One region of the Pseudoalteromonas sp. APC 3355 genome, then DNA from elsewhere that is predicted to be linked to it. Evidence: predicted binding sites of a transcription regulator. Region 1 holds the regulator's gene; each other region holds the start of a gene.

Region 1 (6,200 bases):
AAACCAGCGATTACTTTGCCATTATAAAGACGTCGAACTTTACGGGCGTTGCCCTTCATTACGGTATTACCAAGAGACACTTGGCCATCGCCGCCAATTACAACCTTGTCGCCACGGCGTACACTTACGATAGTAGTCATGTTATTCCTCATCATCGAGCTGCAGAGGCAACTCGTAAAAAACGATTATGAAGAGGTTATATGGGTGAATGGTTTATTTTCAAGTCCAGCCCCAAATTCCGCAGCCGACTATTTTTACACGTTTAAGTTTGTTTTTATCACTTTCGGCTTGGCGTTTGGTTTTATAAGGGCCTAAGCGCACTTTATACCAAGTACCATTGCTGCCTTCTGCCTGTTTTATTTCAGAAATGAGGCCTGCAAATGCTATTTTAGCTTTTAGCGATTCCGCTTGTGCGTGGGTTTTAAACGAACCACACTGCATAACGTAAGGGCCTTTTTGCTCAAGTTCCTTCACTTCAACTTGAATCTCGTGGTTTCTAATTTCTTTAATAAACTCTGGTGTGCGTGGAATAACCACTTCTACTTTTGCGGGCGCAGTGGGGTTTGCTTGTTTTTCGACAAGTTTTGGATCTGCATTACTTTTAATAAACCATAATGTATAAGCAAAACCACCGACGAGTAAGATGGCTATGACAGCTAAAAGAATAGGAAATGGTTTTTTAGCGGGTGCGTTTTTTTTACTGTTTCTGCCTGCAGGCTTTTTGTTAATATAATCGTGCTGTGCCATGGTGTTATTTTGGCCTTAACCTAAATCATGTCTATAGGGTCTACGTCTAAGCTCCAGCGTACTTTTTGTGCAAGTTTACTTGAACTTAAATAATCAACCATTTGCGCAAGGTACTGATGTAATATGCGGCGATCTTGCGCTTGAATATGTAATTGAAAACGATACATACCTGCGACTTTTTCAAGTGGAGCAGGGATCGGACCGAGCAATTGTATACCAGATACCCCATTCACAGGAACCAAATCCGTCAAAAAATCGACGACTAGCTTAATGCTGTGTCCTTGTGCACGGACAATAGCCATATTTGTAATGGGTGGTAAGTCTGCATCATCGCGTTCACTCAGTGCAAAACGAGCAAAGTCTTGGTAACCATTATTAACTAAGTCTTGTAAAAGTGGGTGTTCTGGAAAGTGTGTTTGTAATAACACTTGACCAGGCTCTCCTGAACGTCCAGCACGCCCCGCTACTTGGGTGACTAATTGCGCTAAATGTTCTGTTGCTCTAAAGTCGCATGAGTATAAGCCGCTATCTACGTCTAAAATTATAACAAGGCTTACATCTGCAAAGTGATGGCCTTTGGCAAGCATTTGTGTGCCAACTAAAATGCGTGCACCGCCTAGGTTTATTTCATCTAGTGCTTTTTCAAGGCTGCCTTTACGGCGAGTTGAATCGCGGTCTATGCGAGTAACGGGTGTATCTGGAAACTCGGTCGATAAAAACTCTTCAATTTGCTCTGTACCTTTGCCATTTGGAAATATTTGCGTACTTCCACAATCAGGACATTGGTGAGGAACAGGGTATTGATCGCCACAGTGATGACAAATCATTTGGCCAATCGCTTTATGAAATGTGGCGCTGGTACTGCAGCGTTTACATTCACTTAGCCAGCCACATTCATGGCAAATAAGAGTGGGTGAAAAACCTCGACGATTTAAAAAAACCATAACCTGTTTACCGCGATTTAAGTGTTGGCGCATAGTTGCAAGGCTTGCATGTGCAATACCTGCTTGGTCGGGTTGGCCTTTCATATCGAGTAACTTAAATTGGTTATCTGTCGCAGTTTGCGCGCGCTCGGTTAAACTTAGTAGCTGATATTTGTTATTAATTGCTTTGTGAAGTGTTTCAAGTGCGGGTGTAGCACTGCCTAATATAAGTGGTATTTTATGCTGAAAAGCTCTGTATGCAGCTAAATCACGAGCATGGTAACGAAGGGTATCTTGTTGCTTAAATGATGAATCGTGCTCTTCATCGACAACTATCATACCGAGTTTTAAAAATGGCAGAAAAATACTCGAACGTGTGCCTATAACTATTGCACAACTGCCTTTTTCGCAAAAACGCCATGTTTGTAATCGCTCGTTGTCGGTAAGGGCTGAATGCCAAAGCATAATGGGTGTATCAGGAAAGCGGCGACGAAAACGGTTTACAGTTTGTGGCGTTAAGCCTATTTCTGGCACTAATACTAATGCTTGCTCGCCACGTTTTAATACTTCTTCTAGGCACTGTAAATACACTTCTGTTTTACCACTGCCAGTTACGCCTTCTAATAAAAAGCTGCTAAATCCACTACTTTGATTTATTGCTGTACAAGCAACCGCTTGTTCTTTATTAAGTACAGGTTTACTACCGACAGTTGGTGCAACGCTTTGCCATTGGTTATCGTGTTCAATAGTTTGCGTAATGAGTTCTTTATCTATTAGGCTATCTATTGTTTTTTTGCTAAAGCCAAGAGCTTTTAATTCGGTTAACGATGATTTCCCCGATTGCGATAACTGCTTTAATAAATTGAGTTGTGTTTTGGCTTTTAATGACGGTACTTTTGCGCCTTTTTCTGTCAGAGCAACCATGTTAATACTGGTTTTATCTGGCGATTCACCTTGGCGAAGTGCACTCGGTAGCGCTATGTGAATAGTTTCGCCTAAGGGATAGCAATAATAGCGGGCAGTAAAGCTAAGGAGTTCTAAATGTTGGGCGCTTAAAATAGGGGTGTCGTCTATTACCTCTATAATATTCTTAATTTTATCTAAAGGGACGTCGGTACTGTTTTTAATACCCAGAACAACAGCTACTTTTTTTTGATTACCAAAAGGTACTAAAACCCGCATGCCCGGTAGTATGGGTGTTGATAAGCCACTGAGCTGCTCTTCTATTTTATAATCAAAGGTGCGTGGAAGCGGGACTTTAATAGCAACTTCAACAAAACTCATAACAACTCAACCCGTAAAATTAATGCTGTAATGTACTAAAAATACCGCTAAAAACCTACTAGCAATAGTACTAGAGAAAGAGATTGTTCACTTTTTTAGCGAAAAGATAAATAAATACTTGTGCAGGGGAAGGTTGTTGGATAAAATCCGCCACCAACAAATTTGTTTTAACGACGTATGGTGCCAGACTTCGGGTTTGGAGAGCGATGCGGCCTTAACTAGAGGTTCCTATGAAAGAAGGTATTCACCCTAAGTACGAAGTAATTTCTGCAACATGTTCATGCGGAAACAAATTCGAAACTAGCTCAACTCTTTGTAAAGACATTCACTTAGACGTATGTTCTGCGTGTCACCCGTTTTACACTGGTAAGCAAAAGATTTTAGACACTGGCGGCCGTGTTGATCGCTTCAACAAGCGCTTCGGTGCACTTAGCAGCAAGAAGTAATCATTGCTGTTTAGTTAAAAAAAGCACCTTAGGGTGCTTTTTTTGTGTCTAAAATTTACTACTTCTTATCTTATTTAGCTTGCTCGAGCTACATCACACCTTGCATAACTATTTCCTATTCTTATTCTGAGTATGCATAAACCTTTACAGACAAATCGATAGATATTCTCTATATTTTAAATAGTACAAATTTTAACTAGGTTGATAAAAGTAGCTAACGTGGGCTTATCTGTTTTTAAAGTAGTGTAGTAGGCTGTTATTTTAAGTTTATGATGATGCATTAAACATACATTTTTTTAATATTGTAGTAGACATAAACGCACCTCAAAACTTACTTTTTTGGTGAATTTTTATTTATCAAATGTTTATATAATCCTGCAAAGTTACTGAAAAACCTCTTAAAATTAAAGGATATAGCATATAACAGGATAGACCTGATATTGCTTGGAATTTAAAAATAATAAGGGTATCGTACCCCAAGACTCCACCTCTCACTTTAACTTAAATTGCAGGATACCATCGCGTTATGTCTGACTTTCGTGAACAAGCACTACATTATCACTCACATCCCGTACCTGGTAAAATTAGCATTGAGCTAACAAAACCAGCTGAAACAGTTCAAGACTTAGCCCTAGCTTATAGCCCAGGTGTCGCTGAACCTGTACGTGAAATTGCCGCAGATCCTGCAAATGCATATAAATATACCGGTAAAGGTAACATGGTTGCGGTTATCACTAATGGTACTGCAATTTTGGGCTTGGGTAATTTAGGTCCTTTAGCGTCTAAGCCCGTAATGGAAGGCAAGGCGTTATTGTTTAAACGTTTTGCAGGGCTTGATTCTATTGATATTGAAGTAAAGCACAAAACAACAGAAGACTTTATTAACACGGTTGCCAATATTGCTGACACATTCGGTGGTATTAACCTTGAAGATATTAAAGCACCAGAGTGTTTTGAAATTGAAAAAGCATTAATAGAGCGTTGTAGCATTCCTGTTTTTCATGATGACCAACACGGTACCGCCATTGTTACGGCTGCCGGCATGTTAAATGCGCTAGAAGTACAAGGTAAATCAATTGAAGATGCAATAATTGTATGTTTAGGTGCAGGCGCTGCTGCAGTTGCGTGTATGGAACTGTTAATTAAGTGTGGTGCACTGCGTGAACACATTTATATGCTTGACCGCAAAGGTGTTATTCATACTCGTCGCGATGATTTAAATGAATATAAACAGCTTTTTGCTAACAATACCGATAAACGCACATTGCAAGATGTAATTGCAGATGCTGATGTGTTTGTTGGTGTTTCGGGTCCTAACTTGTTAGCTGCCGAAGATTTAAAACTAATGGCAGAAAAACCGGTCGTGTTTGCATGTTCAAACCCAGATCCAGAGATCGATCCTGCACTTGCTCACGGCGCACGCAACGATTTAATTATGGCAACAGGGCGCTCTGATTACCCTAACCAAGTAAATAATGTTTTATGTTTTCCGTTTATTTTCCGTGGTGCGCTTGATGTACGTGCAAGCGCGATTAATGATGAAATGAAAATTGCTGCAGTTGAGGCTATTCGTAGTATTGCCAAAGAGCCTGTACCTGCAGAGGTTTTAAAAGCCGCAGGCGTAGATAAGCTAGAATTTGGTGCGCAGTACATTATTCCAAAACCAATGGATCCGCGTTTACTACCGCGTATAGCTAAAGCTGTAGCACTTGCTGCGGTAGAGTCGGGTGTTGCGCAAATTGACTTGCCTGAAAATTATATGGCGTAATATATATAACGCTTAAACAAAAAAACCTCAGCAATGCTGAGGTTTTTTGATTAAAAAGGTAACGATTTATTCTTCGTTTAAAATAGGCACTTCTAAACCCATTTCTTGCATTATCTTTTTAACTTCTTCTGGTACTTTTTCTGCGTTGTCTTTACGTAAGTCATCGTCATTTGGTAAAGGTTGACCAGTAAATGCATGCAAAAACGCCTCACACAGCAATTCACTATTTGTTGCATGGCGAAGGTTGTTGATTTGACGACGCGTACGCTCATCCGTTAAAACTTTTAATACATTTAGCGGGATCGAAACGGTGATCTTTTTAACTTGCTCTGATTTTTTCCCGTGTTCTGCGTATGGGTGAATATACTCACCATTCCATTTAGCCATAAGATGTATCGTTGCCTCAGATTATTAATTTCTCACACGGTATAAAAAGCGTGTAAATATGCGTGAAATTCTATCGATTTAAAAAAGATAGTCAAATAATAGATACCGATCTATCTTAATAAGCCTATTTGGGATGTAAAAATAAGCTCACTTTTGTGAGCTAAAATGTGATACTAGCAAACGCCTTTCCTAACTTTAGCCATCTAGAGCTTTAAAATACTTTGACTTATTAAAACGGATAACTTACTCTTTTAGACGTCTAAACATCCAAATTAATCAGGTGACGAATATGAGCGAAAAAAACAAAGCGACCATTGCTGTACGTAACGGCGTTGATGCTGATAAACATCATGGTGCAGTGGTGCCGCCAATTTATTTATCAACGACTTATTCGTTTGCCGACTTTGATACCAAGCGTGAGTATGATTATGGCCGCAGTGGTAACCCTAATCGTGATATTTTAGCAGAGACGCTTGCTAAGCTTGAAGGCGGCGCTAGCGGCATAATTACGGCCACTGGTATGGCAGCCGTGCATTTAGCTACTCAGCTACTTAACAGTGACGACACGTTAGTAATTCCACATGATTGTTATGGTGGTAGCTATCGTTTATTTACATCGTTACAAAAACGCGGACTATTGAAGCT
Region 2 (6,200 bases), on a different contig from region 1:
TCAAGTGCATCAAAAATACGTTCATCACGTTGGTTGTTATTTGCAGCTGCGGGGGAGCTATTTTGAATCGCATTTGAGGCAGCTTGCAGCTTACTTTTAATACCTAGGCTTGCTAATAACTTAGTCTGTTTTAACGCTTTGTCTTTATCGCTTGGCGCAAACAGCGGCTTACCTTTAAAAAAAAGAGCTACTTTTTCATCTGACGTTTTTAATTTTGCAGCTAAGTTTGCGCACGCTGTTTTTATGTCAACGTTATCGGCAAGTCCTGCAAATATAACGCGAAAGTTATCGGCCATTTAACTATCCCTAAAGCTTTTATAATGAAATGAGTATATACCTAAAGTACAAAAGAATTCGAGGTTGATTTTATAGTTATTTTGTAGACGCACTATAAACAATGTAACTGATAAGTTTTAGATACAAAAACGGCCCTATTAAGGGCCGTTTTTAATTTACTTCAACACTTTTAGCTCAAAGGCCAGCAGCTGCACGAAGTGCATCAGCTTTATCTGTACGTTCCCAAGGGAATTCGTCACGACCAAAGTGGCCGTAAGCCGCTGTAGGAAGGTAGATAGGGCGCTCTAAATCAAGCATTTGAATTAAGCCGTAAGGGCGCAGGTCAAAGTGTTCACGAATAAGTTCGATTAAACGGCTTTCTTCTAACTTGCTTGTACCAAACGTTTCAACGCTGATAGATGTAGGCTCTGCAACACCGATTGCGTAAGAAACTTGTAATTCACATTTATCAGCAAGGCCAGCCGCAACTACGTTTTTAGCAACGTAACGTGCAGCGTATGCAGCTGAACGGTCAACTTTTGATGGATCTTTACCAGAGAAAGCACCACCACCGTGACGAGCCATACCACCGTATGTATCAACGATGATTTTACGACCTGTTAGACCACAATCGCCCATTGGTCCGCCAATTACAAAGCGACCCGTTGGGTTAATGAAAAATTTAGTCGCGCTTGTAATAAGCTCTGCAGGAAGTACCGGCTTGATGATAGTTTCCATCACCGCTTCTACTAAATCTTTTTGCGAAATGTCTTCGCTGTGCTGAGTAGATAGTACTACTGCATCAATACCTACTGGCTTACCATTTTCGTATGCAAAAGTAACTTGAGATTTTGCATCTGGACGTAACCAGTTAAGCTCGCCGCTTTTACGCACTTGCGCTTGGCGCTGTACTAAACGGTGTGAGTAAGTAATTGGCGCAGGCATTAGCACTTCTGTTTCGTTACATGCGTAACCAAACATAAGACCTTGGTCGCCAGCACCTTGTTCTTCTGGGCTAGTACGGTCAACACCTTGGTTAATGTCAGGAGACTGTTTACCAATAGTGTTTAAAATTGCACATGAATCTGCATCGAAACCCATGTCTGAATGCGTGTAGCCAATTTCACGTACTGTTTTACGTGTAATTTCTTCAATATCAACCCATGCGCTAGTAGTGATTTCACCACCAACCATAACCATACCTGTTTTTACGTAAGTTTCGCACGCAACACGGGCATGAGAGTCTTGCTCTAGGATAGCATCAAGTACCGCATCAGAGATTTGATCGGCGATTTTATCCGGATGACCTTCAGAAACTGATTCAGAAGTAAATAAATGTTTTGCCATTGTATTTCTGCTCACAAATATTGCGCTTCACAAACGTCGGTATTAGCGCTAAAAAATTAAGGGGCGTATTTTATCGAAAACAAAACACCTTGCATAGTGTTTTTACGCCTAGACGTCTAAATAAAATTACTAATAACTTTTTGGTCTTAAAAAATATTCATAATGCCTCACTTTTATAGGGTTTTTAATTGCACACAGCCCCCACAATAAGTAAGAATGGTCGATATAAACAAACCCAAGTTACTTGGGTGCATAAACAAACACATAAATACCCGCGCAAATACACATAAAGGTAGGAGAATTCATGCCATCTCGCAAAGAACTTGCAAATGCTATTCGCGTCTTGTCAATGGACGCAGTACAAAAGGCCAAATCTGGTCACCCTGGAGCCCCTATGGGCATGGCTGATATCGCAGAAGTATTATGGCGCGATTATCTAAAACACAACCCAACAAATCCAGAGTGGGCTGACCGTGACAGATTTATTCTTTCAAACGGCCACGGTTCAATGCTTATCTATTCTCTATTGCACCTAAGTGGTTACGACTTACCACTGGACGAAATTAAAAACTTCCGTCAAATGCATTCTAAAACACCAGGTCATCCTGAATATGGCTATGCACCAGGAATCGAAACTACTACGGGTCCATTAGGTCAAGGGATCACAAATGCCGTAGGTATGGCAATTGCTGAAAAAGCGCTAGCTGCACAGTTTAACCGTGAAGGTCACGATATTGTTGATCACTTTACCTATGCATTTATGGGCGATGGCTGCCTTATGGAAGGTATTTCTCATGAAGCAGGTTCACTTGCAGGCACATTAGGTCTTGGTAAACTTGTTGCATTTTGGGATGACAACGGCATTTCAATCGATGGTGAAGTAGAAGGTTGGTTTACAGATGACACACCAGCTCGCTTTAAAGCATACGGTTGGCATGTAATCAGTGGTGTTGATGGCCACGACAGCGATGCTATAAGTGCTGCAATTGCAGAAGCTAAAAGTGTTACCGATAAACCATCACTAATTTGTTGTAAAACAATTATTGGTTACGGCTCACCTAATAAATCTGGTAGCCACGATTGTCACGGTGCACCACTAGGTGATGACGAAATTAAAGCGTCTCGTGAATTTTTAGGTTGGACTGGCGATGCGTTCGAAATTCCTGATGATATTTACGCACAATGGGATAGCAAAGAAAAAGGTCAGCAGCTTGAATCAAGCTGGGACGAAAAATTTGCAGCATACGCAAAAGCATACCCAGAGCTTGCAGCTGAATATAAGCGTCGTATTAATAACGAACTGCCTGGCGATTGGGCTGAAAAATCTCAAGCGTACATTGAGCAATTACAAGCAAACCCTGCAAACCCAGCGTCTCGTAAAGCATCGCAAAATGCATTAAACGCATTTGGTCCGTTATTACCAGAATTTATGGGTGGTTCAGCCGATTTAGCAGGCTCAAACTTAACAATTTGGGATGGCTCTAAAGGTTTAACACACGACGATGCAAGCGGTAACTACATTTACTACGGTGTACGTGAGTTTGGTATGTCGGCAATTATGAATGGTATTGCCCTTCATAAAGGCTTTATTCCTTACGGTGCTACGTTCTTAATGTTTGTTGAATATGCAAAAAATGCCGTACGTATGGCTGCATTAATGAAGCAACCAAGCATTTTTGTATACACGCACGATTCAATCGGTTTAGGTGAAGATGGTCCAACTCACCAACCAGTAGAGCAAATTGCAAGCATGCGTTTAACGCCTAACTTATACAACTGGCGCCCATGTGACCAAGTTGAGTCGGCAATTGCATGGCAACAAGCTATTGAGCGTAAAGACGGCCCTACATCGCTAATCTTTACTCGACAAGGTCTTGAGCAACAAGCGCGTGACGCACAGCAATTAAGCGATGTTAAAAAGGGTGGTTACATCCTTAGCTGTGACGGCAATCCTGAAATTATTTTCATTGCGACGGGCTCTGAAGTGCAACTAGCACAAGATTCAGCAACTGAGCTACGCAGCCAAGGTAAAAAGGTACGTGTTGTTTCTATGCCATGTACTGATGCCTTTGAAGATCAAAGCGCAGAGTACAAAGAAAGCGTATTACCGGCATCTGTTACACGCCGCGTAGCAGTAGAAGCAGGTATTGCTGACTACTGGTACAAGTACGTAGGTCTAAATGGCGCAGTAGTAGGTATGACTACCTTTGGTGAGTCGGCACCTGCTGGTGAGCTGTTTGAGCACTTTGGTTTTACAGTGGCAAACATTGTAAGCAAAGCAAACGAGCTTTTTTAATCGCTTTGATTAAATAAAGTAAGTAATTGAAAAACCCGCACATGTTGCGGGTTTTTTTATGCCCTAACATGAAGCAACTTCACCTTGAACAATGCTGCTTTCCTTGCAAGAAAGTAAGCTATCAGGCAAGGTAGTGCGATAAAATTTATAAATAAAAATCTTAAATTAATAGCAGGAGCTAAAAATGCCAAAGTTCGATAACGTGAGTGTAGTAAAAAAAGCCAATGTATATTTTGACGGAAAAGTGTCGAGCCGTACCGTTATTTTAGGTGATGGCGAAGCGAAAACGTTAGGCTTTATGCAACCTGGTGAGTTTGTTTTTGATACAAACCAAAAAGAGTGCATGGAGCTTTTAGCTGGCCAATGGGATATTTTATTACCAGGGGCAAGTGAGTGGAAAACATTTAACGCAGGTGAATCGTTTAATGTTGATGCAAATGTAAGCTTTAAAGTAAAAGTATCTGATTTTGCTGACTACTGTTGTTCGTACACAGATTAATCAATACAGCTAGACGTCTGAAAGCCCATGTACTATGGGCTTTGCATAAACTTTGCACAACGCATGATTTAAATCACCAAAAACCGCAAATAAACCTCAAATATCTCTCTTTTTTCCTTGTGTTAATCTAAATAGCCCCCAATACTATTTATGAGGTAACAAATAAAAGGATACCCTATGAAAATTAATCTTTCTGGTCACCATGTTGAAGTTACTGACTCTATTAGAGAGCACATCAACGAAAAATTTTCAAAAATCGAGAGCCACTTTCCATCGCTTATTGCACTCGATATTATTTTGTCAAAAGAACATCATAAAATCCAAGCTGAAATTAGCACTAATTACGAAGGCACTCGCATATCGGTAAAAGGGGAAAACGAAGTTATGTACCCAGCCATTGCAAGCGCAGCTAAAAAACTCGATGCGGCACTAAAACATCGAAAAGGGCAGATAAAAGCAAACTTACACGAAAAGCCTGTTAGCACTACACCTGAAATCGCACACGAGATCATCCAAGAGATGGATCTTAAATAAAATTTAGTTCCAAAGTATTGTAAAAAAGAGCCGTATGGCTCTTTTTTATTGCCTGTAATTTAGGTAAGTTATGCGTTCTTGCAGTTTATTAATTAAAAAAATTAATAAAAAGAACACACAACACACATATTTTGAGAAATTAATGCACACAACAAAAGCAGTATGGAAGTCTCGACTAGGTGCGCTTGGGCCTGGAATACTCATGGCAACAGCCGCTATTGGCGGATCTCACCTAGTTGCCTCTACGCAAGCTGGAGCAATATTTGGCTGGCAACTATTTTGGCTAATCCTCGTTGTTAATGTTTTAAAGTACCCGTTTTTTCGCTTTGGTATGGAATACACACTCGCCACTAAAAATAGCCTAGTGGAGGGCTATAAAAGCAAAGGCCCGTTTTACTTTTACAGTTTTATTGGCTTAAACATTGTTGCCGCTGTTGTTAATACCGCCGGCGTATTACTGCTTACCGCAAGCTTACTGCATTACGCGCTGCCCATGGTTATTGAAGTAACCTTGCTTTGTTGGATGCTGCTGGGTGTATGTTTAGTTATATTGCTACTTGGACACTTTAAAGCGCTAGATAACGTTGCCAAAGGCATTATGGGGCTGCTTACGCTCGCTACTTTGATCGCCCTTGCCATTGCATTTAGTAACGGCCCAATGGCACCTGCTGATTATGTGGGACCTTCACCGTATGAACTTGCCATGCTTAGCTTTATGGTGGCTTTAATGGGCTGGATGCCAGCCCCTATCGAAATATCTGCATTAAGTTCTTTATGGCTAAAAGAAAAACAAGCCCAGCAAACAGTTTCTAAAAGCCAAGGCTTGTTCGATTTTAACGTAGGTTACTGGCTTACAGCTGGCTTAGCCTTGGTATTTTTTAGCTTAGGTGTATTAGTGCAGTACGGGCAAACCAGTAGTATAGAACTCGGCGGTGTCGCGTTTGCCAAGCAGCTTATTGATATGTACGCATTAACAATAGGCGAGTGGGCAAGGCCGCTTGTATCAGCAATCGCTTTTTTATGTATGTTTGGTACTACACTTACCGTGCTTGATGGCTACGCCCGTACGCTTAACGAATCCCATAAACTACTTGGCTTTGGGCAATCAAAACACAGCTTAAATATTTGGTTAATACTACAAGCCCTTGCCGGTATGGCCGTTATTTTATTTTTTAAATCAGCCCTTGGCCCCATGCTTACCTTTGCAATGACACTTTCATTTGTAACAACGCCTGTTTTTGCATGGCT
Region 3 (6,200 bases), on a different contig from region 1:
ATGAAGATTTGGATCTTCTGGGTTTGACGTATTAGTCAGCCAAATTACATAGCCTTCTTTATTTACAAACAATGTAGTAGGTGTGCCTCGTATACCTAATTGCTGTGCTATTGCATCGGCTTTTACAGCTGTTTTAAAAGTATAACCTCTTTCGCTAAGTGCTTTAGCGGGAGTAGCATCGTCATCTTCTTTAAAGCTCACGGCAATAACTTTTAAGCCCATATCATCAATTTTTTGAAGTGCTGGCTGCAGCTTTTTACAGTACGGGCACCACGTTGCCCAAAAGTGTAAAACGTAAGGTTGACCTAATAAATCTTGAGTATTGAGTGGCGACCCATCAGCCATTTGTAAATTTAATGTAGGCAATTTAGGATATGTTGCTTCTGAGCTTGTATCTTGTGCGTAAGCTGTAAAGCTTAATAAAATTAGCGTGATGGTAATAAATAGCTGTTTCATAATATGCTCTTTTTTATTTTACATATTAAACAAGAACGATAATTTAACATTTTTATTTCAAACTAAAAGCCAGCAGCTTGTTCAACAACAATAGCGTGGCGTTTAGCGAGGCGTAGGTGATCTCTATCGTAACCTCCACCTATCACAGTAGCTACAGGTGTATTGTGTTCAAGGCAGCGTTTTAGCACTAAATGATCACGTTTAGCTATGCCATCCCAGCTAATATCTAACTTACCCAAGCCATCACCTTGCCAAATATCAACGCCAGCATCGTAAAGTACTAAACTCGGGTTTAGTTCTTTAAGTAAATATCTTAGTGTTTCGTCAACTATGGCAAGGTATTCGTCGTCCTTCATATTATTTGCCAGGCCAATGTCTAAATCGCTAGCGGACTTTCTAAAGGGGAAGTTTTTTTCGCAATGGATAGAGCAGGTATACGCATAGGGTTGATGCTGTAACATTGCGGCTGTGCCATCACCTTGGTGCACGTCTAAATCAAAAATAAGTACGTTAGTTACCTCACCCGATTCAATTAAAGTTTGCGTGGTAAAGGCCAAATCGTTAACCATACAAAAACCTGAACCAAAGTCATTATGTGCGTGATGTGTACCACCAGCAAGATGACACGCTATACCGTGTTCAAGTGCTAAGCGTGCTGTCTGTAGCGTTCCTTGAGGGGCTGTAAATGTACGTGCCATAAGCTCTTTTGACCAAGGTAGACCAATGCGACGCATTGCTTTTTCATCTAAGCGGTTGTGCCATAAATCTTGGATATAATTATCGCAATGCACAAGCTCAAGCGGCTCTGGCGTGCCTAAAATTGGCTCAACTAGGTTATTGCCGATTAAACCAAGCTCTGCAATATGTTGATATAAATGTGCAAATTTACTCATTACAAAGCGATGCTTAGGATCAAAGCTAAACGAGTAGTTAGGATGGTATACCAAAGGCAAATGAGGATTTAAGCGCATATTTACAAGCTTTATAAAGTTTGCGCTATGGTAATCAACTTAAGAGAATGAGTCTATTGTGAGTCATTAATAAGTGACGCTAATTCGCGATGCAGTAGCTCATCATCGGCTAAGTTTAGCTCTATTAAGCGCTTTAAATAAGTAATACTGTCTATATCAATGTGATGGCATTTTAAACCAATATGATCGGCTTCAATATGGCAAATCACTACTTCCATTTTTATTTCTATATCGCTTTGAGGCAATGTAAAACGCAGTATTGCTTGCGTATTGTGGCTGCCAATAAATGCATCACAATTAGTGACCAACGCGCCATGTAACGATAGATCGAGTAATTTACACGGATACTGTTGGCTATCAAAACATAACAGGGCGTTAGTTGAAAATAGCACACGAGAAAACTGTCGACGATTTTGCATAACCTAATTTAGCCTTACTGTTTTTATAATAAATTAAGCATAGCGGGTAATTCTCTACATGCTAGTAAGATGTGCTCCTGTAATGCTGGTGGCATAAAAAAGCCCTGCAAAGTGCAGGGCTTAAGTTATACAAACATAAAATTAACCAATATTTTTAGCCAATTTTTTTGTATTTAATACGTTTAGGTTGAGTTGCCTCAGCGCCTAGGGTCTTTTTAAGCCACTCTTCATATTCAGTGTAGTTACCATCAAAGAAGTTAATTTGACCTTCGTCGCGATAATCTAAAATATGTGTAGCAATACGGTCAAGGAACCAACGGTCATGCGAGATACACATTACACAACCTGGGAACTCTAAAATAGCGTTCTCCAGTGCACGTAGTGTTTCAACGTCCAAGTCATTGGTTGGCTCATCGAGTAGTAACACATTGCCGCCAGCTTTTAATAACTTAGCAAGGTGTAAACGGTTACGCTCACCACCTGATAGGTCTTTAACAAACTTTTGCTGATCGTTACCTTTAAAGTTAAAGCGACTTACATATGCTCGGCTTGGGAACTCAAAGTTACCAATTTTCAGTACGTCTTGTCCGTCTGATATTTCTTGGAAAACAGTTTTGCTTTCGTCCATACCGTCGCGGAATTGATCAACAGTAGCTAGGTGTACTGTTTCGCCAACGCTGATGTTACCGCTGTCTTGCGTTTGCTCACCGCTTATCATTTTAAACAGCGTTGATTTACCCGCGCCATTCGCGCCAATAATGCCCACAATGGCACCTTTTGGCATGCTAAAGCTTAAGTCATCAATTAAAACTCGATCGCCAAAACTCTTACGAAGATTAGTTACTTCAAGTACTTGGTCACCTAAACGCGGACCAGGTGGGATAAACATCTCGTTAGTTTCGTTACGTTTTTGGTAATCAGACTGCTGCATTTCAGTAAACTGAGCCATACGTGCTTTTGACTTAGCTTGACGACCTTTAGGGTTTGAACGAACCCATTCAAGTTCTTGCGCAATTGATTTTTGACGTGCTTTTTCAGATTTTTGTTCTTGCTGTAAGCGCGCATCTTTTTGTTCAAGCCAAGAAGAGTAGTTACCTTCCCACGGAATACCTTCACCACGGTCAAGCTCTAATATCCAGCCAGCTACATTATCAAGGAAGTAACGGTCATGCGTTACTGCCACAACAGTGCCTTCGTAATCGTGTAAGAAGCGCTCTAACCATGCAACCGACTCAGCATCTAAGTGGTTAGTAGGCTCATCAAGAATAAGCATGTCTGGTTTTTCAAGTAATAATCGACATATAGCAACACGGCGACGCTCACCACCTGAAAGGTGCTCAATTTTAGCATCCCACTCTGGCAGGCGAAGTGCATCAGCTGCGCGTTCTAAAACGTTGTCGATGTTATGACCATCGTGTGCTTGAATAACAGCTTCAAGCTCGCCTTGCTCTTTTGCAAGTGCGTCAAAGTCAGCGTCTTCCATGGCGTATTCGTTATACACTTCGTCAAGACGTTTAAGTGCATGTTTAACTTCGCCAACAGCTTCTTCAACAGTTTCACGTACTGTTTTACTTTCGTCTAAAATAGGTTCTTGCGGTAAATAACCAATTTTAGTACCAGGCTGAGGATGTGCATCACCTTCAAAATCTTGGTCAACACCGGCCATAATACGCAGTAACGTAGATTTACCAGAACCGTTTAAACCAAGCACACCAATTTTAGCGCCAGGAAAAAAGTGCAACGAAATATCTTTTAAGATAGTGCGCTTAGGTGGCACAACCTTAGATACTCGACTCATCGAGAATATAAATTTATCAGGTAAAACCATGGAGGAAAGCCTTCAAATAATAATAAAAATTTCAATGTTGTATTGTAGTGGCTGACGGGTGAAACAGTCAACGAATGCTGTATAGAACAATACACTTACCTAAGCGGTACTTTGTTTTGATTGCTCGTTAAAAACACTACTATTACAGGATTTCTATTGTGTAAAATTCTGTAATCTATTGTTTTATATTGTTCAAATACATTTCATTTTTAACAAAAGTGGTACAGTATATTTACAAGCTGTAAAGTATAAGCAAGTTATATAGGCAGGCCACACTTAGTTTGTTGTTAAACATCACATTATTAAATATTACAAAGGTTTAAAGGAATGAACATGAAAATAGTTACAAAGTTAGGGGCATTACTTTTAGGTTTATACTCATTTTCGAGCCAAGCAGACATACTCCACGTAAATGGTTATTACCAAGGAATAGGGATAGGGTCTACGCAAATTGATGTATACGAGAGTGATAGCATACAGTTTACAACGCTTTACGGCCGGTTTGGATATCAGTTTTCGCGATACTTTGCTTTAGAAGGGCGTATAGGTTTTGGGTTAAATGATGAGTCAACGCCTCTAAACGGAATTGTTTACACTCAGAACCCACAGGACGGTTCGCTGAGTTCAGAATTCATTAAGAGCGAAATCGATTCAAGCCTTGATTTGCAAACAAGTATATTTGTAAAAGCTAATTATCCAATTTCATCTCGAGCTGATGTGTTTTTATTTGGTGGCTATGGTAGAAATAAATTAAGTTACAATGAAGGCGACTTAAAAAACCTTGCAGAATCAATAACTGGTACAGATACAAATTCTACGCTAATAACTGAGCAAAACTACGATGAAGGCGGCGTAACGTACGGAACCGGCATTGACTTTAGGCTAACTCAACGCTGGCAAGTAAGTGCTGAATACCAATATTTTGATACAAATGAAGGCGATATTTACGCTCTTAATTTATCTGTAAATTATCGTTTTTAATTATAATAGCGCTACTGATTTTAGTAGCGCTATTTCAATTCACTAAAACAAAGTACTTCAATATAAATGCACTGCCTCTCATCTATAACTTTTAGTAAGTATTAAAAAAATCATGAATAAATTTCATTTGGACATCTATACATCTAGAGGTTGATATTTTTTACTTTCAGTTCATAATTAAGCTTCGGTTTTTATGAGCAGGAGTAAAGTATGCCAATTACAGTAAAAGACGAGTTGCCGGCAATTGCACGTTTACGTCAAGAAAACGTATTTGTAATGCCAAAAAGTCGTGCAAAAACGCAAGAAATACGCCCAATGCGTTTGGCTATATTAAACTTAATGCCTAATAAAGTAGAAACCGAAGTTCAGTTTATTCGCTTACTTGCCAATTCGCCTTTGCAAGTAAACGTAGAACTACTGCGCCTCGACACTCACCGCAGTAGCAGCAATTCAGAAGAGCACCTTGATACCTTTTATCGTTATTTTTCTGAGGTTAAAGACAACAATTACGATGCGTTAATAGTAACCGGTGCGCCACTTGCCCATTTAGAATACGACGATGTAGCGTATTGGGATGAGCTAAAGGTCATTATTGATTGGGCTGAGCAACACGTTACCTCTACGTTATTTTCGTGTTGGGCAGCGCATGCAGCGTTATATCACCGTTACAATTTAAAACGCGATTTAAAAGACGATAAACTGTGTGGCGTATTTACTCACCAGTGTTATTTTGATCACGGTGCACTGACTCGCGGATTCGACGATACCTTTTTAGTACCGCACTCACGCTACGGCCACATTGATATAAATAAAATAAACGCCTGTGAAGAACTCGTTGTACTGGCAGGTTCTGAGCGAGTAGGGGCTTACTTACTTAAAAATAAATCAGGTAGCCAAGTGTTTATAACCGGTCACCCTGAGTACGACGCCGACTCGCTAAAAGCAGAATACGAGCGCGATTGTAAAAAAAGCCCTAATGCACCAAAACCCGAAAATTACTTTCCGGATGACGATGCAACCAAACAACCTTCAAAAACGTGGCAAAGCCATGCTTTTTTACTTTTTTCGAACTGGTTAAATTACTACGTGTACCAAACCACACCGTATGATATTAATTTAGTTAGCCAAGACGTGAGGACTAACAACTATGCCGAATAACGCGCCTACAAATAATAAGCAAGCCGAAATAAGTGCCGCATTAAAAGAACGCATTTTAATTTTAGATGGCGCTATGGGCACCATGATCCAAGATTATAAGCTAGAAGAAGAAGACTATCGCGGAGAGCGTTTTAAAGACTGGCATGTATTAATTAAAGGCAATAACGATTTATTAAGCCTAACCAAACCCGACTTAATCACTGATATTCATCGTGGTTTTTTATCAGCGGGCGCCGATATTATCGAAACCAACACGTTTAACTCGACCACTATTTCGATGGAAGATTACGACATGGCAAACCTAAGTCGTGAAATAAACGTAGAGTCGGCTAAATTAGCACGCGCAATTTGCGATGAATTTACGGCTAAAACGCCAGAAAAACCGCG

Evidence for each region. The regulator MetJ, encoded in region 1, represses methionine synthesis genes. The targets are predictions, from matches to a motif close to TAGACGTCTAGACGTCTA.
Region 2: the regulator MetJ is predicted to act here: its motif matches at 1,725-1,742, upstream of metK (methionine adenosyltransferase).
Region 3: the regulator MetJ is predicted to act here: its motif matches at 4,784-4,801, upstream of metA (homoserine O-succinyltransferase).

Annotation. Positions count from the first base shown of each region.
Region 1 is NZ_JASDDB010000009.1:188,614-194,813, reverse strand. It holds gene hslV (ATP-dependent protease subunit HslV) at 1-140, opposite strand, end outside; gene QMA08_RS13430 (SPOR domain-containing protein) at 220-747, opposite strand; gene priA (primosomal protein N') at 768-2,954, opposite strand; gene rpmE (50S ribosomal protein L31) at 3,185-3,400, shown strand; gene QMA08_RS13415 (malic enzyme-like NAD(P)-binding protein) at 3,927-5,168, shown strand; gene metJ (met regulon transcriptional regulator MetJ) at 5,235-5,555, opposite strand; gene metB (cystathionine gamma-synthase) at 5,845-6,200, shown strand, end outside.
Region 2 is NZ_JASDDB010000011.1:47,438-53,637, forward strand. It holds gene QMA08_RS15070 (hypothetical protein) at 1-296, opposite strand, end outside; gene metK (methionine adenosyltransferase) at 472-1,623, opposite strand; gene tkt (transketolase) at 1,928-3,919, shown strand; gene QMA08_RS15085 (pyrimidine/purine nucleoside phosphorylase) at 4,104-4,418, shown strand; gene raiA (ribosome-associated translation inhibitor RaiA) at 4,596-4,952, shown strand; gene QMA08_RS15095 (divalent metal cation transporter) at 5,155-6,200, shown strand, end outside.
Region 3 is NZ_JASDDB010000011.1:160,679-166,878, forward strand. It holds gene QMA08_RS15555 (TlpA disulfide reductase family protein) at 1-456, opposite strand, end outside; gene QMA08_RS15560 (histone deacetylase) at 519-1,427, opposite strand; gene QMA08_RS15565 (PilZ domain-containing protein) at 1,481-1,846, opposite strand; gene ettA (energy-dependent translational throttle protein EttA) at 2,001-3,674, opposite strand; gene QMA08_RS15575 (porin family protein) at 4,008-4,655, shown strand; gene metA (homoserine O-succinyltransferase) at 4,866-5,813, shown strand; gene QMA08_RS15585 (homocysteine S-methyltransferase family protein) at 5,803-6,200, shown strand, end outside.